3 regions of the Streptomyces sp. NBC_01092 genome follow, and region 1 is predicted to be linked to each of the others. Evidence: riboswitches for the same ligand, from Rfam matches in the RefSeq annotation. Region 1 holds a riboswitch; each other region holds the start of a gene.
What was found. Region 1 has a riboswitch for thiamine pyrophosphate ahead of thiC (phosphomethylpyrimidine synthase ThiC). Riboswitches for the same ligand answer to the same signal wherever they lie in the genome.
Positions count from the first base shown of each region.

Region 1 (9,607 bases):
CGCCTGACCGTGCCCGCGTAGAAACTCGCGAAGGCCTGACCGTGCCCGCGTGGCCCTAGAGCTCCTTGCGGAACCCTTCCGCCACCTTCAGGAAGATGTCGTTCGCCTCGGCCTCCCCGACCGTCACCCGCACACCCTCGCCCGGGAACGGCCGGATCACCACGCCCGCCTGCTCACACGCCTGAGCGAAGGCGACCGTGCGCTCCCCCAGCCGCAGCCACACGAAGTTGGCCTGAGTCTCGGGCACCGTCCAGCCCTGGGCCCGCAGCCCCTCGCCCACGCGGTTGCGCTCACACACCAGCGACCCGACCCTGCCGAGCAGTTCGTCCTCGGCACGCAGCGAGGCGACCGCCGCGTCCTGCGCGAGCTGGCTCACCCCGAAGGGCACGGCCGTCTTGCGCAGGGCCGCCGCGACCGGTTCCTGGGCGATCGCGAAGCCGACGCGCAGGCCCGCGAGACCGTACGCCTTGGAGAAGGTCCGCAGGACACAGACGTTCGGCCGCTCGCGGTAGATCTCCACGCCGTCCGGCACCTCGGGGTCGCGGATGAACTCGCGGTACGCCTCGTCCAGCACCACCAGGACATCGCTGGGCACCCGGTCGAGGAATCGCTCCAGCTCGGCCCGCTTCACGACCGTGCCGGTCGGGTTGTTGGGGTTGCAGACGAAGATCAGCCTGGTGCGGTCGGTGATGGCGGCGGCCATCGCGTCCAGGTCGTGCACCTCACCCGAGGTCAGGGGCACCTTGACGGAGGTGGCACCGCTGATCTGCACGATGATCGGGTACGCCTCGAAGGACCGCCAGGCGTAGATGACCTCGTCGCCGGGCCCCGTGGTGGCCTGGATCAGCTGCTGGGCCACACCGACCGAGCCGGTGCCCGTGGCCAGATGGCTGACCGGAACGCCGAAGCGCTCGGACAGCTCGTTCATCAGCCCCGTGCACATCATGTCCGGGTAGCGGTTGAACGAAGAAACCGCCGCAGTCACCGTCTCCATCACGCCCGGCAGCGGCGGATAGGGGTTCTCGTTGGAGGACAGCTTGTAGGCCACCGGGCCACCGGCCGCGGCGGGCTTGCCCGGCTTGTAGGTGGGGATACCCTCCAGCTCGGCGCGCAGCTTGGGGCTCGTCTCGCTCACCGCAGTCCTCCTCGCGAACACCGGCGGCCCATCACCACCGCCGGCTCCAATACTTCTCACCTTATGAGGATTCCGCGCCGATGCGTACAGGTGAGGAGGAGCCGATACCCGCCGACGGGGCAGACCCGTCCGCTGATCACACCTGTCACACCAGCATCAAGGGCATCGTCATACGAAGGCGTACGAATTGGGGGGCGCGTCACACATATATCTACGCGCCGGTGGCTCGCGCCCTGGCGCGCATCACCCGTGAAGGTGAGTTGAGACCTCTTCGAAACATCGGACACTTGGCAGGCCCATGCGCGCCGACAAGTCACGTCTTGCCATTGGATCGTTCAACTCCCTTGCTTTCAAAGGAATTTGACGGTCCATGACCTTGCAGAAACGTGCCTGTCAACGATTGCATATGCGTCCGCACTACCCCACCGCATGAGCCCTACTATCGGCTCGCCATGACAGCAGCAGGGAAGCACCAGGTGAGCCGCGCGGAAACCTCACGTCGAGGAAGCCGGCCCGGCCGGGCGGGCATCAGAGACGTGGCGGCCGCCGCCGGGGTCTCCATCACGACCGTCTCCGATGCCCTCAACGGCAAGGGCCGGCTCCCCGACGCCACCCGACGCCATGTCCGCGAAGTCGCCGACCGACTGGGCTACCGCCCCTCGGCCGCGGCCCGAACACTACGCACCGGCAAGTCAGGACTCATCGGCCTGACCGTGACGACATACGGGGATGAACCTTTCACCTTCACCGAGTTCGCGTACTTCGCCGAGATGGCCCGTGCGGCCACCTCGGCCGCGCTCGCCCGCGGCTACGCCCTCGTGATCCTCCCCGCGACCTCGCGCCACGACGTGTGGTCGAACGTCGCCCTCGACGGCACGGTCGTCATCGACCCGTCCGACCACGACCCGGTCGTCAGCGAACTGGTCAGACAAGGCCTCCCGGTCGTCTCCGACGGGCGGCCCGCCGGTTCGCTCCCGGTCACGGCCTGGGTCGACAACGATCACGAGGCCGCCGTAATGGGCATCCTCGATCACCTGGCCGACGCCGGCGCCCGCCGGATCGGTCTGCTGACCGGAACCACGACGGACACGTACACCCATCTGTCGACCACCGCGTACCTGCGCTGGTGCGAACGTGTCGGCCAGGACCCGGTGTACGAGGCGTACCCGGCGCACGACCCGTGCGCGGGCGCCGTCGCCGCCGACCGGCTGCTCGCCCGACCCGACCGCCCCGACGCGGTCTACGGCCTGTTCGACCCGAACGGCACCGACCTGCTCGCCGCCGCCCGCCGCTACGGCATGCGTGTACCGGACGACCTGCTTCTGGTGTGTTGCAGCGAGTCCACGGTGTACGCCAACACCGAGCCGCCCGTCACCACGCTCTCGCTCAAGCCGCGCCGCATCGGCACGGCGGTGGTCCAGCTCCTCATCGACGCCATCGAGGGGGTCGACTCGGACCAGCCGGTCGAGCAGGTGATACCGACGGAGCTGATCGTGCGTACCTCGTCCCAGCGACGCCCACCGCGCACGACGGTCAGCCCGCCCCGGTCGCCCGAGGATCGGTAAACGCCCCCCGAAGCACGGTACGGGCAGGTCGGGGGGCCGGGCCGAGCCCGGTCGTCGAGTGGTCGAAGACCTGCCCAATCGGGGCGAAAGCCGCGGTGAACAGGAGTCCTGCTCCGATTCACCACCCCTGGGTCATCACATGGCGCGATCGGCATTCCTATGATGGGCCCACGACACCCGCGGGCCGCTGCGACCAGGCAGTCCGATGCGGTGCAGATGCGGCGCGATGGTGGAGGGGTCTGATGACTCAGGGGGCCGGTCAGGGACCCGAGGTGGAGCGGACGGCGACGTTGCGCGACTTCCGGGTGCCCGCGTATGTCCACGAGACCGGTCCGTACGGCCAGAGCACACACCCGGGCGAGGTCGCCCCGCCCGTGGTCGCCCCGCCCGTCGACGAGGCCTATCCCGAGGGGTACACGCCCACGCAGCGCGACCTGCCGGTGATCAACCGCGGCGACACTGTTCAGGTCCACGTCGACCCCGCCTCCCTGCCGGTGCAGCAGTCGACGAGCGGCCCCGGTCCGCTCTTCGTCGTCGGCGACGTGCACGGCTATCTCGACGAGCTGGTGGCCGCCCTCCAGGAGAAGGGCCTGATCGACTCGGCGGGGAACTGGTGCGCGGGCACCGCACGGCTGTGGTTCCTCGGCGACTTCACCGACCGCGGCCCGGACGGCATCGGCGTCGTCGACCTCGTGATGCGGCTGTCCGCCGAGTCCGCGGCGGCCGGCGGCTACTGCAAGGCCCTCATGGGCAACCACGAGCTGCTGCTGCTCGGCGCCAAGCGCTTCGGCGACACCCCCGTCAACTCCGGCGCGGGCACCGCCACCTTCCAGGCGGCCTGGCTGCTCAACGGCGGCCAGAAGACCGACATGGACCGCCTCCAGGACCACCATCTGCAGTGGATGTCCCGGCTGGACGCCATGGAAGAGGTCGACGGGCATCTGCTCGTGCACTCGGACACCACCGCCTATCTCGACTACGGCGACTCGATCGAAGCGGTCAACGACACCGTCCGCGAAACGCTCACGCGCAATGACGCCGACGAGGTCTGGGACCTCTTCCGCAAGTTCACCAAGCGGTTCTCCTTCCGCGACGAGGGCGGCCCGGACCACGTGCGCTCGCTGCTCGATACGTACGGCGGCACCCGCATCGTTCACGGCCACAGCCCCATTCCGTATCTGCTGGGCGACGTCGGCTCCGAGGACGGCGAGGACAGCACCGGGCCCCTGGTCGAGGGACCGCACGTCTACGCCGAAGGGCTCGCCATCGCGATGGACGGCGGCGTGACCATGGCCGGAAAGCTGCTGGTCCAGCAACTTCCCCTGGATATCTGAACGTTCACCGGGCAGACGTCCCCCCATCACGCAGGGATGGAGGACGGCGCAGGCCAGGGCCCAATTTTGGCAAACCCCCTGTCACCGTGTGCCGTCACCGCTCTACCATCGGCTTATCCGTAGCAGGCTCCCCTCCGTTTCTGCCCGACGGCTCGTTGGCATGCGAGCCCCAAGCCCTACGGAGCATCGGGGGATGCACATGAACAGCGTTCCGCAGCACCTGCACAGCGAGGACCGCCAGGAGTACGAGCGGATCCTCGACGAGGCGCTGCGCTCCGCACCACACCGCCCGGAACTGGCCGCTGTGGGACAGCGGCTCAACCCCGAACAGCTGCGCACCATGGCGCTGAACGCCACCGCACTCATCACGGCGGCCGCGGCGACCGAGTACCAGCACTACGTGAAGGTCCGCGAGGAACTGCGCCAACCGGCGCCGTCCACCCCGTCGTCCGCCCGCCAGGCCGACTCCGCCGAGTCGGGCACAGGGGCGATGGGGCTCGCCACCACCATGGGCGAGGTCGCCGAGACGGCGGGCCCCGGCGTCGTCGCCGTGGTCGCCGTCCTGGCACCCGTCCTCGCCGGCACCGCCGCGGCGATCTTCCTGCTCGTCGGCTACATCCTGAAGATGTTCAACCCCGAGCCGGCGTTCGCCCAGACGATGCTGACCACCGGTTGGGTGTTCGGCGCCATCGCGGCGGCCGCGATCCTGGTCGCCGCCGTCGGACTCCTCCTCACCGCGCTGCGCAACCGACCGGCCTTCGATTCCGGGCCGTACGGCGAACTGAGCGAAGAGGTGGCCCGGGCCAGGGAAGTCTGGCGCGAAGCCCTGCTGGAGCGCGGTGTCCTGCCTTTCCTACGGGAGGCACTCACCGACCCCGGCACGGCGGCGGCCCTGCACCGCACGGCACCGACGACACCGGCCGGCCGCATCCCGAACCTCGGCTACGACCGCCCGGGTTTCAGCAGCCCGGACGACGGCGCCTCCCGGGGCTCGCGGCCGAGCTTCAGCAGCCCGGACTACACGAGCCCGGACTTCGGAGGGCCGGAACACCAGCCGGAGTAGCCCCTCGGCTTGCGCCCCCGCCGTGAGAAGGCGCCCATCAGGGGACCCTCCTCCTCGACGGAACCCCGGGGATGCCTCCTCGGGGAGGCGCAAGCCGAACATCGGGGCAGCACGCCCAACAGCCTGGCCATGAGCCCGACAGCAGGGCAGCACTCCGGACACCGGGGCATGAGGCCCTGGGTCAGGACGCCGACGTCAGTCCGCGATCGGCAGGTACACCCGGTTACCCGCCGCGGCGAACTCCTGAGACTTCTGAGCCATTCCCTCCTCGATCTCCGCCCGGGATCCGCCATGGGTGCGGCGGATGTCCTGGGAGATCTTCATCGAGCAGAACTTCGGCCCGCACATGGAGCAGAAGTGGGCCGTCTTGGCCGGCTCGGCCGGAAGGGTCTCGTCGTGGAACTCCCGTGCCGTGTCCGGGTCCAGGGCTAGGTTGAACTGGTCCTCCCACCGGAACTCGAAGCGGGCGTCGGACAGTGCGTCGTCCCACTCCTGCGCACCGGGGTGTCCCTTGGCGAGATCGGCGGCGTGGGCGGCGATCTTGTAGGTGATGACGCCGGTCTTGACGTCGTCACGGTTGGGCAGGCCCAGGTGCTCCTTGGGCGTGACGTAGCAAAGCATGGCCGTGCCCCACCAGGCGATCATCGCGGCACCGATGCCAGAAGTGATGTGGTCGTACGCCGGCGCGACGTCCGTGGTCAGCGGGCCGAGCGTATAGAACGGAGCTTCATCGCAGATCTCCTGCTGAAGGTCGATGTTCTCCTTGATCTTGTGCATCGGGACGTGTCCCGGGCCCTCGATCATGGTCTGTACGTTGAAACGCTTCGCGATCCGGTTGAGTTCCCCGAGCGTCCTCAACTCCGCGAACTGCGCCTCGTCGTTGGCGTCCGCGATCGAGCCGGGCCGAAGGCCGTCGCCCAGCGAGTACGTGACGTCGTACGCCGCGAGGATCTCGCAGAGCTCCTCGAAGTTCTCGTACAGGAAGCTCTCCTTGTGGTGCGCCAGGCACCACGCCGCCATGATCGAGCCGCCGCGCGAGACGATGCCGGTCTTGCGGTTGGCCGTCAGCGGGACGTACGGCAGACGCACGCCGGCGTGGACGGTCATGTAGTCCACGCCCTGTTCGGCCTGCTCGATGACCGTGTCCTTGTAGATCTCCCAGGTCAGCTCCTCGGCGCGGCCGTCGACCTTCTCCAGCGCCTGATAGAGCGGCACCGTGCCGATGGGCACGGGGGAGTTGCGCAGCACCCACTCGCGGGTGGTGTGGATGTTGCGGCCGGTCGACAGGTCCATGACCGTGTCGGCGCCCCAGCGGGTCGCCCAGGTCATCTTCTCGACCTCCTCCTCGATGGAGGAGGTGACCGCGGAGTTGCCGATGTTGGCGTTGACCTTCACCAGGAACCGCTTGCCGATGATCATCGGCTCGATCTCCGGGTGGTTGACGTTGGCGGGCAGCACCGCCCGGCCCGCGGCGATCTCCTCGCGGACCACCTCGGGCGAGACGTTTTCCCGGATGGCCACGTACTCCATCTCGGGTGTGATCTCACCCCGGCGCGCGTAGGCGAGTTGCGTCACCGCCTGTCCGTCACGGCTGCGACGCGGCTGGCGCGGACGTCCGGGGAAGACCGCGTCGAGGTTGCGCAGGCCGCCGCGCGGAGAGGTGTGCTTGATCCCGTCGTCCTCGGGGCGGACGGGACGGCCCGCGTACTCCTCGGTGTCGCCGCGGGCGATGATCCAGTTCTCCCGCAGCGGGGCAAGCCCCCTGCGGACGTCGGTGTCGGCGAGCGGATCGGTGTACGGGCCTGAGGTGTCGTACAGCGTGACCGACTGCCCGTTGGTGAGGTGCACCTGGCGGACCGGCACCCGCAGGTCGGGGCGTGAGCCCTCGACATACGCCTTGTGCCAGCCGATGGACTTCCCGGCCTCCGTGGGGTTTTCGCCCTGAATGGACTGTTCGTCCTGGCTGGAGGCAGGCGTGCGCGCGTCCTTGATGGTCATGAGACCTACTCCCTACGCCGGCATTACCCGGTAACAGGTTCGGCGGTCGACGCAGCGTTATCCGTCTGCCGACGTTTCGTGTGAAACATCACTCGCGATGAGTGATGTTTCATGTGAAACATCGCTGGGACGGAGGTCAGCGCCCTCTCAGCCCGGTGCTCCGAGCTCCCGCGTGTACAAAGGTGTCTCCACGCTAGCGTCAATTCGGGCGCGGTGAACAGGGGGCCCCTGCCGTTCTTGCGATGATCGGTCGGTGACCTCGCCGCATGAGCCTCCGTACCCACCGCCCGAGCCGCCCCGCGGCCCGGGCTCCGGAAACGCCCCCGCGAGGGGCAACGGCCGTACGGGCGGCCGGGGTCCAGGCGTCCCCGGAGGCAGATACGACGGTGGATACGGCCCTGGCTCCACGGGCGGCCACGACGGTCGCACGGCTGAAACCGGCGGGTGGCCCGAGCACGGCACGCGCCCGGGTGGGATGCCGGAGCCCCGGGGCGGAGGCGGCGACTGGCATGAACCCGGCCCCCGGCCTGGCGGCATACACGAGCGCGGGAGCGGAGCCGGCGGTATGCACGGGAGCGGAGCCGGCGGCGGGCACGAGCGCGGACCTGGCTTCGGTGGTCCGCACGAGCACGGGCCCAGTTCCGGCGGCCCGAGCGGGCAGGGGCCCGGCCCGGGTGATCGGCCCGGTTCCGACGCCGGTGGTGGTCATGGTCACGGCCCCGGAGCCGGCGGCGGGCGGGGCGGTGGCGACGATGACGGGCATGGGCACGGACATGGGCATTCGCACAGTCACGCTCACGGTCCCGCGGCTCCCGTCTCCCAGCACCTGCGCAAGGTCATCGCGGCGGTTCTGATCCCGTTCGCCGCGGCGGTGGTGGTGGGGCTCGCGGTGCTGTGGCCGGGCGGTGCCCCGGGCCATGAGCGCACCGGTGTCGGCTTCGACCGGCAGACCCAGCAGGCCACGGTCACCAAGGTGGTCGAGCTGAGCTGCAAGGACGTCAACGCCTCGGGCGTTCCGCCGACCGGCGACACCTCCACCGCCGAGGGGTCCTCCGCGGCGCAACAGGAGAGCGGCACCTGCAAGAAGGCGACGATCCGCGTCGACACCGGCAAGGACAAGGGCCGTACGTTCACGGAGATCGTGCAGCCCGACCAGTCGCGGCAGTTGCACGAGGGCCAGGAAGTCGTGGTCGCCTACGAGCCCTCAGCCCCCAAGGACCTCCAGTACTCGGTCACCGATGTGAACCGGCGCGTGCCATTGGCCGTGCTCGCCGGCATCTTCGCAATCGCCGTCGTGGTCGTCGGGCGGCTGCGGGGCGTCATGGCGCTGATCTCGCTGGCCATCAGCTTCATGGTGCTCAACTTCTTCATCCTGCCCGCGATCCTGCAGGGCTCGAACCCGCTGGTCGTGGCAGTGGTGGGGTCGAGCGCGATCATGCTGATCGCCCTCTATCTGTGCCACGGCCTCTCTGCCCGTACCTCGGTCGCGGTACTCGGCACGCTGATCTCGCTGCTGCTGATCGGCATCCTCGGCTCGGTGTTCATCGACTGGGCCGCGCTCACCGGCAACACCGACGACAACACCGGCCTCATCCACGGGCTGTATCCGTCGATCGACATGAGCGGTCTGCTGCTGGCCGGCATCATCATCGGTTCGCTCGGTGTCCTCGACGATGTGACGGTCACCCAGACCTCCGCCGTCTGGGAGCTGCACGAGGCCAATCCCACGATGGGCTGGCGCGGGCTGTACCGGGCGGGCATCCGCATCGGGCGCGACCACATCGCCTCCGTTGTCAACACACTCGTCCTCGCCTACGCGGGCGCCGCGTTGCCGCTGTTGCTGCTCTTCTCGATCGCGCAGAGCGGCGTCGGCACGGTCGCCAACAGCGAGCTGGTCGCGGCGGAGATCGTGCGCACGCTGGTGGGCTCCATCGGCCTCGTGGCGTCGGTACCGGTCACCACCGCCCTCGCGGCCCTGGTGGTCTCGGCGGACCGGCCGGCGGCGAGCTCGGTGCCTGCCGGTGCCCAGCCGGCCCCGGCAGGCGCTCAGCCGGGTCCCACGGGCGCTCAGCCGGGGCAGGGGCGCGGCGGGCGGGGACGACGGCGGAAGCGGTGACGTGGGGGCGACTGCGGAAGCGGTGACGCGGGGACGGCGGCGGAAACGCTGACGCGGGGTGACTCGGAAGCCCGGGCAGGCGACCACAGCACGGCGGCCACGGCGGCGGCCAGCTGGGGCGGTCTGGCCGATGTCGGCGGCGTGCCGGCCGACTGGGCAAGCCTGGTCGGCGGTGGAGCCATGACGCCGTGGCAACAGCGGGTGGCTCTGCCGACAGCGGCGTAGATGCAGTGCCAACGGAGGCGTGGCAGCCGCACCGACAGAGGCGTGGAAGGCCGCGCCAACGGGAGGCAGCAGCCGTGCCAACAGAGACGCAGAAGCCGCCCCGACGACCGCCGTACGGCCGACCCGCCGACGGCTGAAGGGCGCCGAGCCGACGCGGCCGACTTCGCCCAT
Region 1 is NZ_CP108659.1:5,429,573-5,439,179, forward strand. Features, by position in the region: gene OG254_RS24640 (cyclophilin-like fold protein) at 1-7, shown strand, start outside; gene hisC (histidinol-phosphate transaminase) at 56-1,135, opposite strand; gene OG254_RS24650 (LacI family DNA-binding transcriptional regulator) at 1,588-2,700, shown strand; gene OG254_RS24655 (metallophosphoesterase) at 2,943-4,034, shown strand; gene OG254_RS24660 (hypothetical protein) at 4,228-5,097, shown strand; gene thiC (phosphomethylpyrimidine synthase ThiC) at 5,293-7,095, opposite strand; TPP riboswitch at 7,088-7,277, opposite strand; gene OG254_RS24670 (YibE/F family protein) at 7,661-9,211, shown strand.

Region 2 (9,607 bases), 2.4 Mb from region 1:
ACGGGCTATGCGTCGCGAAGTTTCTTCAGTCGCTCCACGTCCGCCGCGTGCCCTTCCTTCCCGCCGGGCGTCTCGATGATCAGCGGTACGCCCTCGGTGGCCGGGTGCGTCATCAGCGCCCGGAACGGGTCCTCGCCGATGTGACCTGCGCCGATGTTCTCGTGGCGGTCCTTGTGGGCGCCGACGACGTCCTTGGAGTCATTGGCGTGGATCAGCTTCAGCCGGCCCTCGCCGACGGTGTCCACCAGCAGGTCGAGGGTCTGGTGCATGCCGGACGGGCCGGTCAGGTCGTGGCCGGCGGCGAAGATGTGGCAGGTGTCCAGGCACACGCCCAGCTTCGGATGGGCGTCCAGCGCCTCGAAGTACGGCCCGAAGTCCCAGGTGCGCGAGCACAGCGAGGAGCCCTGACCCGCCGTCGACTCCAGCAGCAGGAACGGGTCGTCGTCGTGGGTCAGCTCGTCCAGCAGCGGAAGCATGTGCTCCCGTACCTGCTTCAGGGCCACCGAACGCTCCCGGCCGCCGGTCGCGCTGCCCGTGTGCACGACGACGCCGAGCGCGCCGATCTCCCGCCCGCGGCGCAGTGAGTGCCGCAGCGACTCCACCGACTTCTCCACGGTCGCCTCGGTGTGCGAGCCGAAGTTGATCAGGTACGGGGCATGGACGTACGCCGGGATCGACTCGGCCTCGCACACCGCGCGGAAGTCCTCGTCCTGCCGCGGGTTCCCGGCGGGCGTGGCCCAGCCGCGCGGGTTGGCGACGAAGACCTGGACGGTCTCGGCCCTGAGGTCATGGGCGTAGGCGAGCCCGACGGAACTGAGGCCGCCGGCCACGGGGACATGGCCACCCACGGGGTTGCGGGACGGGCCCGTAAGGGCGGTGCCGGACTGCTGACTTCTCACCCGTTCAGGGTGTCATGCGGTCCGGACCGCCCGATCACCGGCCGGTGTCGCCCTCGTCGCCATGGATCAACGGATGGTGATCGTGATCGTCGACCCCTTGGGTGCCGTCTCCCCGCCGTCGACGGACTGCTTCTTGACCGTGTCGCCGAAGATCCCGAGCAGGCCGCGGTCCTCGTCGACCTCGAAGCCGGCGGCCTCCAACGCGGCCGTGGCGTCGTCGACGCTGTCGCCGACCACGTCCGGGACCTCGATCATCTCGGGGCCCTTGGACAGCGTCAGCGTCACCGTGTCGCCCTCGGCGGCCTGCTTGCCCTCCGCCGGGGACTGCTGGGCGACCTGCCCGGCGTCGAACTCGGAGTTGACCCGCGCGGGGGCGATCTTCACCTTCAGGCCGGCCTCCTCCAGCTCGGCCCTGGCGTCGGCCGGGTCCTCGCCGGTGACGTCGGGGACGTCCACCGGGCTGCCCTTGCTGACGAACAGCTTGATCGCGGAGCCGGAGCGGACCTCGGTGCCGGTCCCGGGTTCCGTGGAGAGCACGGAGCCCCTCGTGACGTCGTCGTTGAACTCCCGGGTCACCATGCCCGGTTGGAGGCCGCTCTCCTTCAGCTCGGCCCTCGCCTTGGCCAGCGGGTAGCCCTCGACGTCCGGCACCTTCACCGTCTCCGGGCCGGCCGAGATGACCAGCTTCACGGAGTCGTTGTGCCGTATGCGGGCGCCCGTGTCCGGGTCCGTGCTGATGACGGTGCCGCGCTTGACGGTGTCGCTGTAGGCGCGCTCCACCTTGCCGACCTCGAGCCCGGCTTCCTCCAGCCGGTCCCGGGCCTGCGCCTCGGTCTTGGACAGCAGCGGCGGGACCTGGGTGAACTGGCCGGAGTTGATGTACCAGATGCCGACGCCGAGGCCGAGGGCCAGCAGGACGGCGGCGACGATCACCATCGGGCCGCGGGGCGCGCGCCGGGTGCGCGAGCGGTGCCCGGGCGGCGGAGGCGGCGGGGTCTGAAGCCGGCTGGTCCGGTTGAAGACGGCCTCCGGCTCGTCCCCGTTCACCGGCAGCGGCCGCGATGGGGGTCCCCCCGCGCGAGCGGAGCCGAGCGTGGGGGAGTTCAGCGCGCGCGGGATCACGCTCGTACGGTCGTCGGTGTTGCTGTGCTCCGCCGAGAGCGCCTGCGGAGGCACCGCGTCCAGCTGGTCCGCGCTCAGCGCGGCGCGCGTCTCGCGGGCCTGCGCGAGCAGCGCCACGGCGTCGTGCGGGCGGATCTGCGGGGAGCGCGCGGTCGCCGCCGCGACCAGCTCGTCGAGCTCGTACGCCAGCCCCGGCGCGATCGCCGAGGGCGGCGGGACGTCCTCGTGCAGGTGCTTGTAGAGCACCACGGCGGGGGAGTCCCCGTCGTGCGGCTTCTCGCCGGTGAGCATCTCGTACAGGACGACACCGCACGCGTACACGTCGACGCGGGCGTCGGCGGTGCCGGGCTGCTCTATCTGCTCGGGGGCGAGATAGGAGACGGTGCCGAGCACGGCGCCGGTGGTGCTGGTCACGGTGTCCACGGACCGCACGAGCCCGAAGTCGGCGACCTTGACCCGGCCGTCGTCCCCTATCAACACGTTCTCGGGCTTCATGTCCCGGTGCACGAACCCGGCGCGGTGCGCGGCGCCGAGCGCGGCGAGCACCGGCTCCAGGATGTCCAGGGCGGCCCGGGGCTGGAGCGCCCCGCGCTCGCGCAGCACGTCACGCAGGGTGCAGCCGGCGACGTACTCCATGGCCAGATAGACGTACGACCCGTCGGTGCCCTGGTCGAAGACCTGCACCACGTTCGGGTGCGCCAGACGGGCGACGGACTTCGCCTCTCGGATGAACCGGTCGACGAACGACCCGTCCACCGCCAGCGCGGGGTGCATCACCTTGAGCGCGAGCACGCGGTCCAGGCGGGTGTCCAGGGCCCGGTAGACCGTGGCCATCCCGCCGACGGCGATCCGCGCGTCCACGCGATACCGGCCGTCGAGCACCTGCCCGACCAGAGGGTCCTGAAGGGTCGTATCCACGCAGGCGAGTGTACGAGCCGACACCGACAGCCCCGCCCGTTCGGGCGTGATCGGAGCGGGACTGGAGCCGACCTGTGACGGACGCCTCACTGGCCGAATGCCTTCGTCGAACATGCGTTCAGAACGCGGGCCGTTCCGGATCCAGCCGCGCCATGCCCTCCGCGGGGGACGACGCCTCCGCGAAGTGCCGCCGGGGGATCCGCCCCGCCCGGTACGCCAGCCGCCCCGCCTCCACCGCGTGCCGCATCGCGTCGGCCATCAGCACCGGCTCCTGCGCCCGCGTCACGGCCGAGGCGAGCATCACGCCCGCGCACCCCAGCTCCATCGCGAGCGCCGCGTCCGAGGCCGTACCGGCGCCCGCGTCCAGGATCACCGGCACGCGCGCGTGCTCCACGATCAGCTGGAAGTTGTGCGGATTGCGGATGCCGAGGCCCGACCCGATGGGGGAGCCGAGCGGCATGATCGCGGCGCAGCCGGCGTCCTCCAGTTTCCGTGCCAGCACGGGGTCGTCGTTCGTGTACGGCAGCACCGTGAAACCGTCGTCCACCAGCGTCTCCGCCGCGTCCAGCAGCTCGATCGGATCCGGCAGCAGCGTCCGCTCGTCGGCGATGACCTCCAGCTTGATCAGATCCGTGCCGAGCGCCTCACGCGCGAGGCGGGCCGTCAGCACGGCCTCTCCCGCCGTGAAGCACCCTGCCGTGTTCGGCAGCACCCGGATCCCGAGCTTCTCCAGCACGGACAGCACCGAGCCGTGCACCGACGGGTTCACCCGTCGCATCGCGACCGTCGTCAGCTCCGTCCCGGAGGCCACCAGCGCCCGCTCCAGCACATCCAGGCTGGGCGCTCCGCCCGTGCCCATGATCAGCCGGGACGTGAAGGACGTACCGTCGATGACAAAGGGATCGTCGGCCATGGTTCAGCCTCCTTGGACGGCGGTGAGGACCTCGACGCGGTCTCCCTCGGAGAGGGGCGTCGACGGCCACTGCGTGCGCGGGACGACGGTTTCGTTGAGGGCGGCGGCCACTCCGGAGGGCGCCGCGGTGACGGACCGGACGAGCGTGTCGAGAGCCGTGCCGGGCTCGACGCGCCGACGCTCGCCGTTGACCGAGATGGTGACCTGGACGCTCATGCGGGCTGCTCCGTGAGTGCGGCGGGAGTGAAGCGCCTGGGCGTGAACGCGCGCGCCTCGTCGGGAAGTTCACCGGTGGCCAGGACGTGCGCCATGGCGTCCCCGGTGACCGGCGTGAGCAGCACGCCGTTGCGGTAGTGCCCGGTGGCCAGCGACAGCCCCGCCAGCTCGGTCGGGCCGAGCAGCGGGGCGTTGTCGGGGGAGCCGGGGCGCAGACCGGCCCGGGTCTCCGTGAGCGGCAGTTCGGTGATGCCCGGCACCAACTCGTGGGCGTCGCGCAGCAACTCGTACACCCCGCCCGCGGTCACCGTCGTGTCCCAGCCCAGCTCCTCGCTCGTCGCCCCGACGACCAGCTCCCCGCTCTCGCGCGGCACCAGGTACACCTGGCTGCCGCGCACCACGGCCCGCACGGTCCGGCTCAGGAACGGCGCGTATCTCTTCGGCACGGTCAGCCGCAGCACCTGCCCCTTCACGGGGCGCACGGGCGGCAGTACGTCGTCGGGAAGGCCCGCCAGCCGCCCGCTGAGGCTGCCGGCCGCGAGGACCACCTGGTCCGCGGCCAGCACGGCGGCGTCCGTCGTGGTGACACCGGCGACCCGGTCCCGTACGACGTCGACGCGCTCGGCCCAGCCGCGGTGGAAGACCACGCCCGCCCGCTCGCACGCGACCAGCAGGGCCCCGGCCAGCCGGCGCGGGTCGATCTGGTGGTCGCCGTCCACCCGCAGCCCGCCGCGCACGCCCGGCGCGAGCATCGGCTCCAGGCGCCGGCACTCCCGCCCCGACAGCCACTCGGAGTCCAGCCCCGACTGGCGCTGCAGGGCGTGCAGTTCGCGCAGATGGGCGCGGTCGTCGGCGTCCATCGCGACGGCGAGGGTGCCGCACTGGCGGTAGCCGAGGTCATGGCCGGTCAGTTCGGTGAGCTCGGCCGCGAAGGCCGGGTAGCGGCGGGCCGAGGCGAGGTTCAGACCCAGCAGGGTCTGCTCGCCGTAGTGCAGTTCCGTGACGGCGGCCAGCATGCCGGCGGCCACCTGGGCGGCGCCGCCGCCCGGCTCGGGATCCACGACGGCCGTCGTGAACCCGCGCTGCGCGGCCCGCCACGCCGTGACCAGGCCGATGATTCCGCCCCCGATGACGAGGACGTCTGACGTTCGCGTACGCGACATGGGCGTCCAGCCCCTCCCTTCGCCGGCATGACCCGGATCAGGTTCGTACGGTCGGAGGCCGCCAGCCTCCCTCTCAGCCCGGTGCGTCCGGGCTCCCGCGAGTGCTCTACGTTGGCCACCCTAGCCCGCCGCCGTAAGTCTCAGTAAGGGAGCCTCACCCCATGGCCCGCTCGCTCGACGGTCTCGTCCTGGCCCCCGTCGCCGACCAGGCCCCAGGTCAGGTGGGTACCCGCACCCGGTTCACGTACCACGAGAAGGACGGCGAGATCTGGGCCGAGTACGCCGGCGGAGACGTCGTGCGCGGGCATCTCGTGGGCACCCGGGACGGCGACCGGCTGGACTTCCGGTACGTGCAGCTGAAGCGGGACGGGACGACGTCCTCGGGCCACTGCGTGTCGAGCGTGGTCGAGCTCGCCGACGGGCGGGTGCGGCTGGAGGAGACCTGGGAGTGGGAGTCGCAGACGGGCAGCGGCACCAGCGTTGTGGAGCAGGTCACCGAGCACGACTCCTGACTGACTGATTGTCAGTTGTCTATGGTGATCAGGTGAGCGAGCAGACGACGCAGTCGCAGCGGTCAGTGGTCGTCGCCGGCGCCGGCATGGCCGGCGTACAGACGGCGGTCGCCCTTCGGGAACAGGGCTTCACCGGCACCGTCGTCCTGATCGGCGCCGAACCCCACCAGCCGTACGACCGGCCGCCCCTGTCCAAGGCGGTGCTGCTCGGCAAGGCCGAGGGCTCCGCCTTCGACGTCGACTTCGAGTCGCTCGGCATCGACCTGCGGCTGGGCCGCGAGGTGCTGGGCGTGCGCGTCGCCGACCGTGAACTGGACACCGAGACCGGGCCCGTCCCGTACGACGTCCTCGTGCTCGCCACCGGCGCCGAACCGATCCGGCTGCCGGGCGCCGAGGGCGTTCCCGGCGTGCATCTGCTGCGCACCCTGGACGACGCCGAGCGGCTGCGGCCGGTGCTCGCCCGCCAGCACGACATCGTCGTCGTCGGGGCCGGCTGGATCGGCGCCGAGTTCGCCACGGCCGCGCGCGAGGCGGGCTGCGCGGTGACGGTCGTGGAGGCCGCCGACCGCCCGCTCGCGGGGGCGCTGCCGGCGGAGGTGACCGCGCCGATGACCGCCTGGTACGAGGACAGCGGGACGGTGCTGCGCACGCACGCGCGCGTGGAGCGCGTCGAACCCGGCGAGGTGATCCTCGACGACGGCACGCGGCTGCGCGCGGGCGCCGTGGTGGTCGGCATCGGGGCCCGCCCCGCCACGGCCTGGCTGGCCGGCTCGGGCGTCGAGCTCGGCGCGTACGGCGAAGTCGTGGCCGACGACCGGCTGCGCACGTCCGTGCCCGACGTCTATGCGGTCGGCGACTGCGCCTCCTTCCCCTCGGGGCGCTACGGCGAGCGTCTGCTGGTCCACCACTGGGACAACGCCCTGCAGGGCCCGCGCACGGTTGCCGCCAACATCCTCGGCCAGACCTCCGCGGTCTACGACCCCGTGCCGTACTTCTGGTCCGAGCAGTTCGGCCGCTTCGTCCAGTACGCCGGCCACCACGCCGCCGCCGACACGACCCTGTGGCGCGGCGACCCGTCCGGCCCGGCCTGGACGGTCTGCTGGCTGCGGGGTGAGCGCCTCGTCGCCCTGTTGGCGGTGGGCCGGCCGAGGGACCTCGCGCAAGGGCGGCGGCTGATCGAGTCGGGCACGCTCATGAACGCGGAGCTGCTGACGGACCCGGCGAGGCCGCTGAAGGCGGCGACGGCGTAGCGCGTCGCGGTGACGCCCCTCCCAGGTGGACCGGCCTGACTTCCGACTGTCAGTGGCAGATGGCAGGCTTGTTCCGTGACCGAGATTGACACAAAGATCGATGCTCTCGTCCCCGCCTGGCTCACCCTGCCCGACATCGCAGAGATGCTCGATGTCGAGGTGACCCGCGTCCGGCAGCTGGTCAAGGACGGCCAGCTCATCGCCGTACGCCGTGGTGAGAACCGCGCACTGCACGTCCCCGCCGCCTTCATCGACGGGGCCGAGCAGAAGGTCGTCAAGGGCCTGACCGGGACCCTGACGCTGCTGCGGGACGACGGCTTCACGGACGAAGAGATGCTGGAGTGGCTCTTCACTCCCGACGAGAGCCTGCCCGGCACCCCCGCGCAGGCCCTCAGCGAGAACCGCGGCACGGAGGTGAAGCGCCGCGCCCAGGCGCTCGCCGTCTGATCCGAAACAAGCGAATCCGAATACCGTCCGGCGTACGGGCCGGGGCTCCGGGCCACGGCCGCGGGTGACCGCGGTCGCGGCCGGGGGCCGGATCCGGCTGTCCGGGGGCGGGAAGACCTGTCCGTGTCCGTACCGATGTCCGGCACCGGCTACCGTGCCCTGGGCGGACCTGGCGAAGTCGACTGCGGTTCGGCAGCGCCCCCAGGGGCGCGGGGCCGTATCGATCTGCGGCTCCGCCGCGAAGGGGGGTACCTCCCTGCTCGAACGAAGTTGAGAGCTTGGGGGAGCGACAAGCCCGCCCGACCTCACCCGCCCGGCAACCCGATCACAGGGGGCACCGTATGTCCGACACCGTCACCGCGAGCAGCGCCCGCAGTCAGCTCGCCGACGCCCGGCTCTACCTCTGCACCGACGCCCGCAAGCGGCAGGGTGATCTCGCGGAGTTCCTGGACGCCGCCCTGGCCGGTGGCGTCGATATCGTTCAGCTGCGGGACAAGGGCATGGAGGCAGCCGAGGAACTGGAGCACCTGAAGGTCTTCGCCGACGCCTGCGCCCGGCACGGCAAGCTCCTCGCCGTCAATGACCGGGCCGACGTGGCCCACGCCGCCGGCGCCGACGTCCTGCACCTCGGCCAGGGCGACCTCCCGGTGCCCGCCGCCCGCGCGATCCTCGGCGACGACGTCCTGATCGGCCGCTCCACGCACGCCGACTCCGAGGCCTACGCGGCCGCAGCCGAGCAGGGCGTGGACTACTTCTGCACCGGCCCCTGCTGGCCCACCCCCACCAAGCCCGGCCGCCACGCCCCCGGCCTCGACCTGGTCCGCCACACCGCCGGCCTCGGCACCGACCGCCCCTGGTTCGCCATCGGCGGCATCGACCTCGGCAACCTCGACCAGGTGCTGGAGGCGGGCGCCCGCCGTGTCGTCGTCGTACGGGCGATCACGGAGGCCGACGACCCGGCCGCCGCGGCGGCGGAGTTCGCCAAGCGGCTGCGGCAGGTGTAGGGCGGCTCGGGCGGTTCGCCTTTCCGGCCGTCCACCGGCCGTCCTTCGGTCCATGCGGGGTGGCGTCTCAGCCTGTGGTCGGCGCGGCAGTGTCTTCCCGCGGACTTGGGGCTCTGTTCGGCCGTTGTTTGTCCAAGGCGTGGACAACAAGCCGACAAATCGGGCAAATGTCTGACGCCCGGTTGGGGGACCGGTGCCCCCTGGCTAACCTGCGAGTATGGCCCTCGGCACCGCATCCATCAGGTCGGACCACGCTCGTACCGTGCGCGAGATGCTCGCGACCGGTAAGACGACGTATTCCTTCGAGTTCTACGCCCCCAAGACCCCGAAGGGCGAGCGGAACCTGTGGAACGCGCTGCGCCGGGTCGAGGCCGTCGGACCCGACTTCGTCTCCGTGACCTACGGCGCGGGTGGCTCCACCCGCGCCGGCACGGTCAAGGCCACCGAGGCCATCGCCTCGGACACCACGCTCACGCCGATCGCCCACCTCACCGCCGTCGACCACTCGGTGGCCGACCTGCGCAACATCATCGGCCAGTACGCCGACGCCGGGATCCGCAACATGCTGGCGCTGCGCGGCGACCCGCCCGGCGACCCGCTCGGCGAGTGGGTGCCGCACCCGCAGGGCCTCGCCTACGCCGCCGAGCTCGTGGAACTGATCAAGGCGTCCGGCGATTTCTGCGTGGGTGTCGCGGCCTTCCCCGCGATGCACCCGCGCTCCGCCGACTGGGAGACCGACGTCCGTCACTTCGTCGACAAATGCCGTGCCGGCGCGGACTACGCGATCACGCAGATGTTCTTCGATCCGGAGGACTACCTGCGCCTTCGCGACCGCGTCTCGGCCGCCGGCTGCGACACCCCGATCATCCCGGAGATCATGCCGATCGCCAGCGCGAGGACCCTGGAGCGGATCCCCTCCCTCACCAACGCCGGCTTCCCGGCCGCCCTGAAAGAGCGGATCCTCACAGCAAAGGACGATCCTGCGGCTGTACGCTCCATTGGCATCGAGTTCGCCACGGAGTTCTGCGCACGGCTGCTGGCCGAGGGAGTGCCCGGACTGCACTTCATTACGCTCAACAACTCCACGGCTACCTTGGAAATTCACGAAAACCTGGGCCTGCACCAGCCACCGCAGGCCTAGACCGGCCGTCCTGACATACGTC
Region 2 is NZ_CP108659.1:3,039,047-3,048,653, reverse strand. Features, by position in the region: gene OG254_RS13620 (deoxyribonuclease IV) at 6-899, opposite strand; gene pknB (Stk1 family PASTA domain-containing Ser/Thr kinase) at 966-2,939, opposite strand; gene OG254_RS13610 (thiazole synthase) at 3,058-3,852, opposite strand; gene thiS (sulfur carrier protein ThiS) at 3,856-4,068, opposite strand; gene thiO (glycine oxidase ThiO) at 4,065-5,231, opposite strand; TPP riboswitch at 5,229-5,340, opposite strand; gene OG254_RS13595 (hypothetical protein) at 5,393-5,743, shown strand; gene OG254_RS13590 (NAD(P)/FAD-dependent oxidoreductase) at 5,776-6,993, shown strand; gene OG254_RS13585 (Rv2175c family DNA-binding protein) at 7,069-7,440, shown strand; gene thiE (thiamine phosphate synthase) at 7,782-8,444, shown strand; gene metF (methylenetetrahydrofolate reductase [NAD(P)H]) at 8,662-9,585, shown strand.
Region 2: another riboswitch for thiamine pyrophosphate. It lies ahead of thiO (glycine oxidase ThiO); the one in region 1 lies ahead of thiC (phosphomethylpyrimidine synthase ThiC).

Region 3 (9,607 bases), 2.1 Mb from region 1:
CGGTTGCCACAGATGCGAGCACCGGCGGCCAGGGATGCGAGCACCGGCTGCCACAGATGCGAGCCCTGGCCGTCCTGGCCGAGCCGGCTAGGACGGCAGCGGCACCCCCAGCACCGGCAGCAACCTCGACGGGCCCCTGTGCAGCAGGCCCGGTGGCAGCAGTGACAGGGGATCCAGGTACGCCTCACCCCGCCGCAAGCCCCAGTGCACGCACGTCCCCCCGCAGTGCGACCCCGTCGTCTCCACCGTCCCCACGACCTCCCCCGCCTCCACCTCGTCCCCCTCCGCCACACTCGCCCGCACCGGCTCATACGTCGTCCGCAGCGGTGGATCCCCCGTCCCGGTCAGCTCTACCGACACGACGCCTTTCCCTGCCACCCGGCCCGCGAAGGACACCCGCCCCGCCGCCACCGCCCGTACCGGTGTCCCCGTCGGGGCCGCCAGGTCGACGCCTCGGTGGCCTCGGCCGTACGTCGTCGCCGGGGGTTCCCAGCCGCGGAGGATCGGGGGGTGTACCCCCACCGGCCACGCTCGGGCGACTGTCGGGACAGGGGGGTCGGGGCGCGGTGCGGCGGGCACGTTCGTGGCCGTGAGGGTGAGTCGTGGGGGCGGTGACAGCAGCATCGTCGCCGTCAGGAGCAGCAATAACACCAGCCGCCCGCAGAGCCTCGCCGGGGTCGCCGTCCTCGCACATCGCTTCGCTTGCATGCGAGAACCGTCCCGCACTCCCGCCGATCATGGCCGGTATCTGTGGATAACTCCCGGGTTGTGGACAGCGGCGTCACCCGGTACCTCGCCGGTCCCGTACACTTCTTCTGGCGATCCGGGTCACCGGGTCGACTTCGCACGCCCCGATACGACAACCGGAGACGGTCCGTATCAGCGCCTCTCGGTCCTTAGCGGCACGGCGCATGTGGGCGTCAGGCGCGGGAGCCGTCCGGCACCCGCGGCACAACCGAGAAATTCAAGGAGATGCGGCCATGGCCGTCGTCACGATGCGGGAGCTGCTGGAGAGCGGCGTCCACTTCGGTCACCAGACCCGTCGTTGGAACCCGAAGATGAAGCGCTTCATCTTCACGGAGCGCAACGGCATCTACATCATCGACCTGCTCCAGTCGCTGTCGTACATCGACCGCGCCTACGAGTTCGTCAAGGAGACCGTCGCCCACGGCGGCACGGTCATGTTCGTCGGCACCAAGAAGCAGGCGCAGGAGGCCATCGCCGAGCAGGCCACCCGCGTCGGCATGCCCTACGTCAACCAGCGCTGGCTGGGCGGCATGCTCACCAACTTCTCGACCGTCTACAAGCGTCTGCAGCGCCTCAAGGAGCTTGAGCAGATCGACTTCGAGGACGTCGCGGCCTCGGGTCTGACCAAGAAGGAGCTTCTCGTGCTCTCGCGCGAGAAGGCCAAGCTGGAGAAGACCCTCGGTGGTATCCGCGAGATGCAGAAGGTGCCCAGCGCCGTCTGGATCGTGGACACCAAGAAGGAGCACATCGCGGTCGGTGAGGCCCGGAAGCTCAACATTCCGGTCGTCGCCATCCTCGACACCAACTGTGACCCCGACGAGGTCGACTACAAGATCCCGGGCAACGACGACGCGATCCGCTCCGTCACCCTGCTCACCCGTGTGATCGCCGACGCCGTCGCCGAGGGACTCATCTCCCGCTCCGGCGTCGCCACCGGCGACAAGGGTGACAAGGGTGCGGGCGAGCCGCTCGCCGCGTGGGAGCGCGACCTGCTCGAGGGCGAGAAGAAGGCTGAGGAGGCCCCGGCCGCCGCCGAGGCCCCCGCGGAGGCTCCGGCTGAGGCCGCTGTCGAGGCTCCGGCTGAGGCCGCTGTCGAGGCTCCGGCTGAGGCCGCTGTCGAGGCTCCGGCTGAGGCTCCGGCCGCCGAGGGCGAGCAGGCCTGACACCGTCAGCGTCAGGGGTGACGGCGGGAGCGGTGACATGAAGTCCGCTCCCGCCGTTCACCCGTAGGTCGACGAGAGGTCAGCGGTCCCCGACTACATGGGGGCCGTAGACCCCGTAGATCTTCGATCTTCCAGACTTCGAGAAAGATTCACAGACTCATGGCGAACTACACCGCCGCTGACGTCAAGAAGCTCCGTGAGCTCACCGGCGCCGGCATGATGGACTGCAAGAAGGCGCTGGACGAGGCCGAGGGCAACGTCGAGAAGGCCGTCGAGGCGCTCCGCATCAAGGGCCAGAAGGGCGTCGCCAAGCGCGAGGGCCGCTCCGCCGAGAACGGCGCCGTGGTCTCGATCATCGCTGACGACAACTCCTCCGGTGTCCTCGTCGAGCTGAAGTGCGAGACGGACTTCGTCGCCAAGGGTGACAAGTTCCAGGCCGTCGCCACCGCGATCGCCGAGCACGTCGCGAAGACCTCCCCGGCCGACATCGAGGCTCTGCTCGCCTCCGAGATCGAGGCCGGCAAGACCGTCCAGGCGTTCGTGGACGAGGCCAACGCCAACCTGGGCGAGAAGATCGTCCTGGACCGCTTCGCGCAGTACACCGACGGCTTCGTGCTCGCGTACATGCACCGCACGATGCCCGACCTGCCCCCGCAGATCGGTGTCCTCGTCGAGCTGGACAAGCCGAACGCCGAGATCGCCAAGGGCGTCGCCCAGCACATCGCCGCCTTCGCGCCGAAGTACCTCTCCAAGGAGGACGTGCCGGCCGAGGTCGTCGAGTCCGAGCGTCGCGTCGCCGAGGAGACCACCCGCGCCGAGGGCAAGCCCGAGGCCGCCCTGCCGAAGATCGTCGAGGGTCGCCTCAACGGCTTCTTCAAGGACGCCACGCTGCTCGGTCAGCCGTACGCGCTCGACAACAAGAAGTCCGTCCAGAAGGTTCTGGACGAGGCCGGTGTCACCCTGAAGCGCTTCACGCGCATCAAGGTCGGCATCTGAGTCCGTGCCGCGATCGGCGCCTCGCACCGATAGGGTCGAGGGCAGTCGTTGGCGGACGCCGTCATCGCGTACGCGCGCGTGACGGACGACAGCAGATCTGACGAGGAGGCCATTGCCGCGCATGGGATGCGAAACACACCCCAACCGGCAGTGGCCTTCTTCGTATGTGCATCACGTAACAAAGGCGGGATCTCGATGACCACCAAGCCCCAGAAGAGCGACGACGGCAAAGTACGCGGCCGGTACATGCTGAAGCTGTCCGGAGAGGCCTTCTCCGGCGGCGGGGGCCTCGGCGTCGACCCGGACGTGGTGCACAAGATCGCCCGCGAGATCGCGGCCGTCGTGCGCGACGGCGCGCAGGTGGCGGTCGTCATCGGCGGGGGCAACTTCTTCCGCGGCGCCGAACTCCAGCAGCGCGGCATGGACCGGGCCCGCTCCGACTACATGGGCATGCTCGGCACCGTGATGAACTGCCTCGCCCTCCAGGACTTCCTGGAGAAGGAGGGGATCGACTCGCGGGTGCAGACCGCGATCACCATGGGGCAGGTCGCCGAGCCCTACATCCCGCTGCGTGCCGTACGGCATCTGGAGAAGGGCCGCGTGGTCATCTTCGGCGCCGGTATGGGCATGCCGTACTTCTCCACCGACACCACCGCCGCACAGCGCGCCCTGGAGATCGACGCCGAGGCGCTGCTGATGGGCAAGAACGGTGTCGACGGGGTCTATGACTCCGACCCCAAGACCAACCCGGACGCCGTCAAGTTCGACTCCCTCGGCTACGGCGAGGTCATCACGCGCGACCTCAAGGTCGCCGACGCCACGGCGATCACGCTGTGCCGCGACAACAAGCTCCCGATCCTCGTCTTCGAGCTTCTTACGGAGGGCAATATCGCCCGCGCCGTCAAGGGTGAGAAGATCGGCACGCTTGTGGGTGAGCAGGGCGGTCGGGGCTGACGCTCCGACAACTCCGACAACGAACCCGTCCGGGGGACGGACGGGGCGGACCCTGACCGGGGGATGGACAATGTCCTGCCGGTCGGGAACCGTGCAGGAAGAAGACGCGACGCAGCCGGCCGCCGCCCCACCGAGGAACCGCAGCCGGGCCTTACTCAAGACACGCAGGAGCAAGTGGTGATCGAAGAGACCCTCCTCGAGGCCGAGGAGAAGATGGAGAAGGCCGTCGTGGTCGCCAAGGAGGACTTCGCTGCGATTCGCACCGGCCGTGCGCACCCGGCGATGTTCAACAAGATCGTGGCCGACTACTACGGCGCGCCGACGCCGATCAACCAGCTGGCTTCGTTCTCCGTGCCGGAGCCGCGCATGGCGGTCGTGACCCCGTTCGACAAGAGCGCGCTGCGCAACATCGAGCAGGCGATCCGCGACTCCGACCTCGGCGTCAACCCGAGCAACGACGGCAACATCATCCGGGTGGTGTTCCCCGAACTCACCGAGGAGCGCCGCCGCGACTACATCAAGGTCGCCAAGGGCAAGGGCGAGGACGCCAAGGTGTCCATCCGCTCCGTGCGCCGCAAGGCCAAGGAGGCCATCGACAAGGCGATCAAGGACGGCGACATCGGCGAGGACGAGGGCCGCCGCGCGGAGAAGGATCTCGAAGACACCACGCACAAGTACGTCGCTCAGGTGGACGAGCTCCTCAAGCACAAGGAAGCCGAGCTGCTCGAGGTCTGATGAACGACTCTTCCTGGGGGGCGCCGCCACAAGCCGGCCAGGCCGGACAGGCCGGGGCGCAGGCTGGGCATGCCGGGTACTGGGGGGCCACCGCGCGTGGACCTGTCCAGGGGGCTGCCCCGGCGGGTCCCGCGTACGATGCGCCTGAGGCGCAGCACACTCGCCCCATGCCCATCGTGCCCGACGTACCCGCGTATGGCGGAGACCAGGATGACGACCGGGGGGCCGCTCGGCTGAGCGGCCCCTTGTTCCACACCCGACCGCCGCAGGCGCGGCCTCATGACACGCCGCAGGCGCGGCCCTTCGAGGCGGCGTCGCAGAATCCGGAGCCCATGCCCGACGCCCCGCCGCCGGCGCCCCAGCCGCAGAAGAAGAGCGCGGGGCGCGACCTGGGTGCGGCCATAGGGGTCGGTGTCGGTCTTGGCGTGGTGATCGTCGCGTCGCTGTTCGTCGTCAAGGCCGTGTTCGTGGGTGTCGTCGCGGTCGCCGTCGTCGTGGGCCTGTGGGAGCTGACCAAGCGGCTCGACGAGCGCAAGGGCATCAAGGCGCCGCTCGTCCCGCTCGCGCTGGGCGGCGCGGCCATGGTGGTCGCCGGGTACGTCCGGGGTGCCGAGGGTGCCTGGGTGGCGATGGCGCTGACCGCGCTGGCCGTGCTGGTCTGGCGGTTCACGGAGCCGCCGGAGGGCTACCTCAGGGATGTCACCGCGGGCGTCTTCGCGGCGTTCTACGTGCCGTTCCTGGCGACGTTCGTCGCGATGATGCTGACGGCCGACGACGGCCCGTGGCGCGTCCTGACGTTCCTGCTCCTGACGGTCGTCAGCGACACCGGCGCGTACGCGGTCGGCTGGCGCTTCGGCAAGCACAAGCTCGCTCCGCGCATCAGCCCCGGCAAGACCCGCGAGGGCCTGCTCGGCGCGGTGAGCTTCGCGATGGTGGCGGGCGCGCTGTGCATGGAGTTCCTGATCGACGACGGCACGTGGTGGCAGGGCCTGCTCCTGGGCCTCGCGGTCGCTGCCAGCGCCACGCTGGGCGACCTCGGCGAGTCGATGATCAAGCGGGACCTCGGCATCAAGGACATGGGCACGCTGCTGCCGGGGCACGGCGGGATCATGGACCGGCTGGACTCGCTGCTGCCCACGGCGCCGGTGGTGTGGCTGTTGCTGGTGCTGTTCGTGGGGTCCGGCTGACGGTCACCTCCGGCCGACCGTATGCGTACGGCTGACGGTTCAGTGGCATCCGAGGAGCCCCGAGGAGCCCCCGCTCTCGCCGAGCGGGGGCTCCTCGCCGTCTCGGCACATGGCGCGATGGTGTCCCGGAGCCTGCGGTGGGACCATTCCCCTGTACGCCCGTAATGGGGCCTCTCTAAGGGGGTCGTCATGACCGCCATCCGAGAAATCATCGACGTCGACCGGACCCCGGCCGATGTCTACGCGTACATCACCGACCCCTCTCACCTGCCGGAATGGCAGTTGAGTGCCGTCTCGGCCGAGTCGCTCGACGAGGGTCCGATCCACACCGGTTCCCGGGTCCGGGTCACCCGGCGCATCGGCAGCCGTGAGATGCCGATGACGGTGCGGTTCGACGCGCTCGACCCTCCGTACAGCTGGGACCTGCACGGGATCGACGGCCCCGTCAGGGCCCGCACGCACGGTCGGATCGAGCCGCTCGACGACGGGCGGCGCTCCCGTGTGACGATCGACATCGACTTCGAGGGGCACGGCCTCGGCAAGGTCCTGGTCCCCCTCGTCGTCCGCCCCCAGGTCCGCAAGGAACTGCCGCGCGACGAGCAACTCCTCAAGAACCGGCTGGAAGGCACGTCGGCCTAGACCTTGCAGTCCGCGTTGCAGTCCTCGATGGCCTGGTTGACGCTCGCTGACGGCCCTGCTGGCAGCCTGCGTTCCTCGGCCCCGGACCATCGGAGTTGATCTGCGACACTGGTTGAGCCATGCCTAAGCCCGGAGAACTCACATTCGTCGCCCCCCGCGGAGCCAAGAAGCCGCCGCGGCATCTTGCCGATCTCACGCCCGGTGAGCGTAAGGACGCTGTCGCTGCGATCGGGGAGAAACCCTTTCGTGCCAAGCAGCTCTCGCAGCACTACTTCGCTCGGTACGCGCACGACCCGGAGCAGTGGACCGACATCCCTGCCGGGTCGCGGGACAAGCTGCGCGAGGAGCTGTTTCCGGAGCTCATGACCGTCGTGCGGCATCTGTCGACGGACCAGGGCGACACGCGTAAGACGCTGTGGCGGCTGTTCGACGGGACGCTCGTCGAGTCGGTGCTGATGCGGTACCCGGACCGGGTGACCATGTGCATCAGCTCGCAGGCCGGGTGCGGAATGAACTGTCCCTTCTGCGCCACGGGACAGGCGGGGCTCGATCGCAATCTGTCCACCGCCGAGATCGTGCACCAGATCGTGGACGGGATGCGGGCGCTCCGGGACGGGGACGTGCCGGGAGGACCTGCTCGGCTGTCCAACATCGTCTTCATGGGGATGGGGGAGCCGCTCGCCAACTACAACCGGGTTGTGGGGTCGATCAGGCGGCTCACCGATCCCGAGCCCGACGGGCTGGGGCTGTCGCAGCGCGGGATCACCGTCTCGACCGTCGGGCTCGTCCCGGCCATCCACCGGTTCGCCGACGAGGGCTTCAAGTGCCGGCTCGCGATCTCCCTGCACGCGCCCGACGACGAGCTGCGCGACACCCTCGTGCCCGTGAACACGCGGTGGAAGGTGCGCGAGGTGCTGGATGCCGGCTTCGAGTACGTCGAGAAGAGCGGCCGTCGACTGTCCATCGAGTACGCCCTCATCCGGGACATCAACGACCAGGCCTGGCGTGGTGACCGGCTCGGGCGGCTGCTCAAGGGCAAGCCGGTGCATGTCAACCTGATTCCGCTGAATCCGACTCCGGGCTCGAAGTGGACCGCTTCCCGCCCCGAGGACGAGAAGGCGTTCGTCGAGGCCATCGCCGCCCATGGTGTGCCGGTGACCATTCGGGACACCCGTGGTCAGGAGATCGACGGGGCCTGCGGTCAGCTCGCGGCCACCGAGCGGTAATCTGAGCGCGTACACCCGTACGTACATCTTCATATTCCGACAGGGGAGCGCCACAGCGCTGAGAGTGCGGCAACCGGGCCGCAGACCCTCTGAACCTTGCCCAGGTCATTCTGGGTAGGAAGTTCGGTCATCACTCAAGCTGTTGCGCCCTGCCCGGGAGCCGATGAGAGGGCTCCCGGGCAGGGCCGCGTCTCTTCCTGGTCAACCCCAGGAGGAATCAAGTGAGCATCACCAAGAAGGCCACGGTCTTCGCCGTCGGGCTCGGACTCGTCACGCTGTCCGCGTGCGGGTCGTCCGACTCGGGGAGCGACAACCCCGAATCCAAGAGCAACACGGTGACCCTCGTCAGCCACAACTCGTGGGCCGTCTCGAAGGGCGTCCTCGCCGCGTTCGAGAAGCAGTCCGGCTACAAGGTCAAGGTCCTGGAGGACGGCGACGCCGGGCAGGCCGTCAACAAGGCGATCCTGACCAAGGACAACCCCCAGGGTGACGTCTTCTTCGGCGTCGACAACACCCTGCTCTCGCGCGCGCTCGACAACGATCTGTTCCAGTCGTACGAGGCCAAGGGCTCCGACCTGATCCTGCCCGAGTTCCGGGTGGACGAGGACAAGCACCGGGTCACTCCCGTCGACACCGGCGACATCTGCGTCAACTACGACAAGGCGTACTTCAGCGAGCACAAGCTGGCCCCGCCGACGACGTACGACGATCTGATCAAGCCCGCGTACAAGGACCTCCTCGTCACCGAGAACGCCTCCACCTCTTCGCCGGGACTGGGATTCCTCCTGGGGACCGCCGCGAAGTACGGCGACGACGGCTGGCAGGACTACTGGAAGAAGCTCAAGGCCAACGGCGTGAAGGTCGTCGACGGCTGGGAGCAGGCCTACAACGAGGAGTTCTCCGGTTCCGCCGGCGGCAAGAAGGCCAAGGCCGACCGCCCGCTCGTCGTGTCGTACGCCTCCTCGCCGCCCGCCGAGGTGATCTACGCCGATCCGAAGCCGACCAGCGCCCCGACGGGCGTCGCGGCCGGCACCTGCTTCCGGCAGGTCGAGTACGCGGGCCTGCTGAACAACGCCAAGAACACCGAGGGCGGCAAGGCGCTGCTCGACTTCCTGCTCACCAAGACGTTCCAGGACGACATGCCGCTGAACATGTTCGTCTACCCGGTGCGGGAGGCCGCCCAGGTCCCGCCGGAGTTCGTGAAGTACGGCCCGCGGGCCGAGAACCCCGAGACCCTGGACCCGGCGAAGATCGCCGACAACCGTGACGACTGGGTCAAGTCGTGGACCTCGCTCGTACTGAAGTAGCCCCGCCAAGGAGCCGTAAGGGGAACGCGGTGCGGCTCGGCCTCATCGCCGTGCCCGTCGCGTTCTTCGCGGTCTTCTTCGCCTACCCCGTCGCCGCGATCGTCGCGCGCGGACTCAAAGTCGACGGGGTGTGGCAGTTCGGGCGCCTGTGGGACGTGCTCGGGGGGTCCGACATCCGGCACGTCCTGTGGTTCACCACCTGGCAGGCGTTCGCCTCCACCGCGCTGACCCTGCTGATCGCACTGCCGGGCGCCTATGTCTTCGCCCGCTTCGACTTCCCCGGCAAGCAGGTCCTGCGGGCCGTCGTGACCGTCCCCTTCGTGCTGCCCACGGTCGTCGTCGGTACGGCGTTCCTCGCGCTCGTCGGCCGCGGCGGACTCCTCGACGAGCTGTGGGGCGTACGGCTCGACACCACCGTGTGGGCCATCCTGCTGGCGCACGTCTTCTTCAACTACGCCGTCGTCGTCCGCACGGTGGGAGGGCTCTGGGCGCAGCTCGACCCGCGGCAGGAGGAGGCCGCGCGGATGCTCGGGGCGTCGCCGCTGAAGGCCTGGCGGCAGGTCACGCTCCCGGCCCTCGGGCCCGCCGTGGCCGCCGCCGCGCTCATGGTCTTCCTGTTCACCTTCACCTCCTTCGGCGTGGTGCAGATCCTC
Region 3 is NZ_CP108659.1:7,577,454-7,587,060, forward strand. Features, by position in the region: gene OG254_RS34570 (M23 family metallopeptidase) at 88-708, opposite strand; gene rpsB (30S ribosomal protein S2) at 981-1,910, shown strand; gene tsf (translation elongation factor Ts) at 2,070-2,906, shown strand; gene pyrH (UMP kinase) at 3,102-3,860, shown strand; gene frr (ribosome recycling factor) at 4,038-4,595, shown strand; gene OG254_RS34595 (phosphatidate cytidylyltransferase) at 4,595-5,782, shown strand; gene OG254_RS34600 (SRPBCC family protein) at 5,972-6,421, shown strand; gene rlmN (23S rRNA (adenine(2503)-C(2))-methyltransferase RlmN) at 6,541-7,647, shown strand; TPP riboswitch at 7,679-7,786, shown strand; gene OG254_RS34610 (thiamine ABC transporter substrate binding subunit) at 7,869-8,954, shown strand; gene OG254_RS34615 (ABC transporter permease) at 8,930-9,607, shown strand, end outside.
Region 3: another riboswitch for thiamine pyrophosphate. It lies ahead of OG254_RS34610 (thiamine ABC transporter substrate binding subunit); the one in region 1 lies ahead of thiC (phosphomethylpyrimidine synthase ThiC).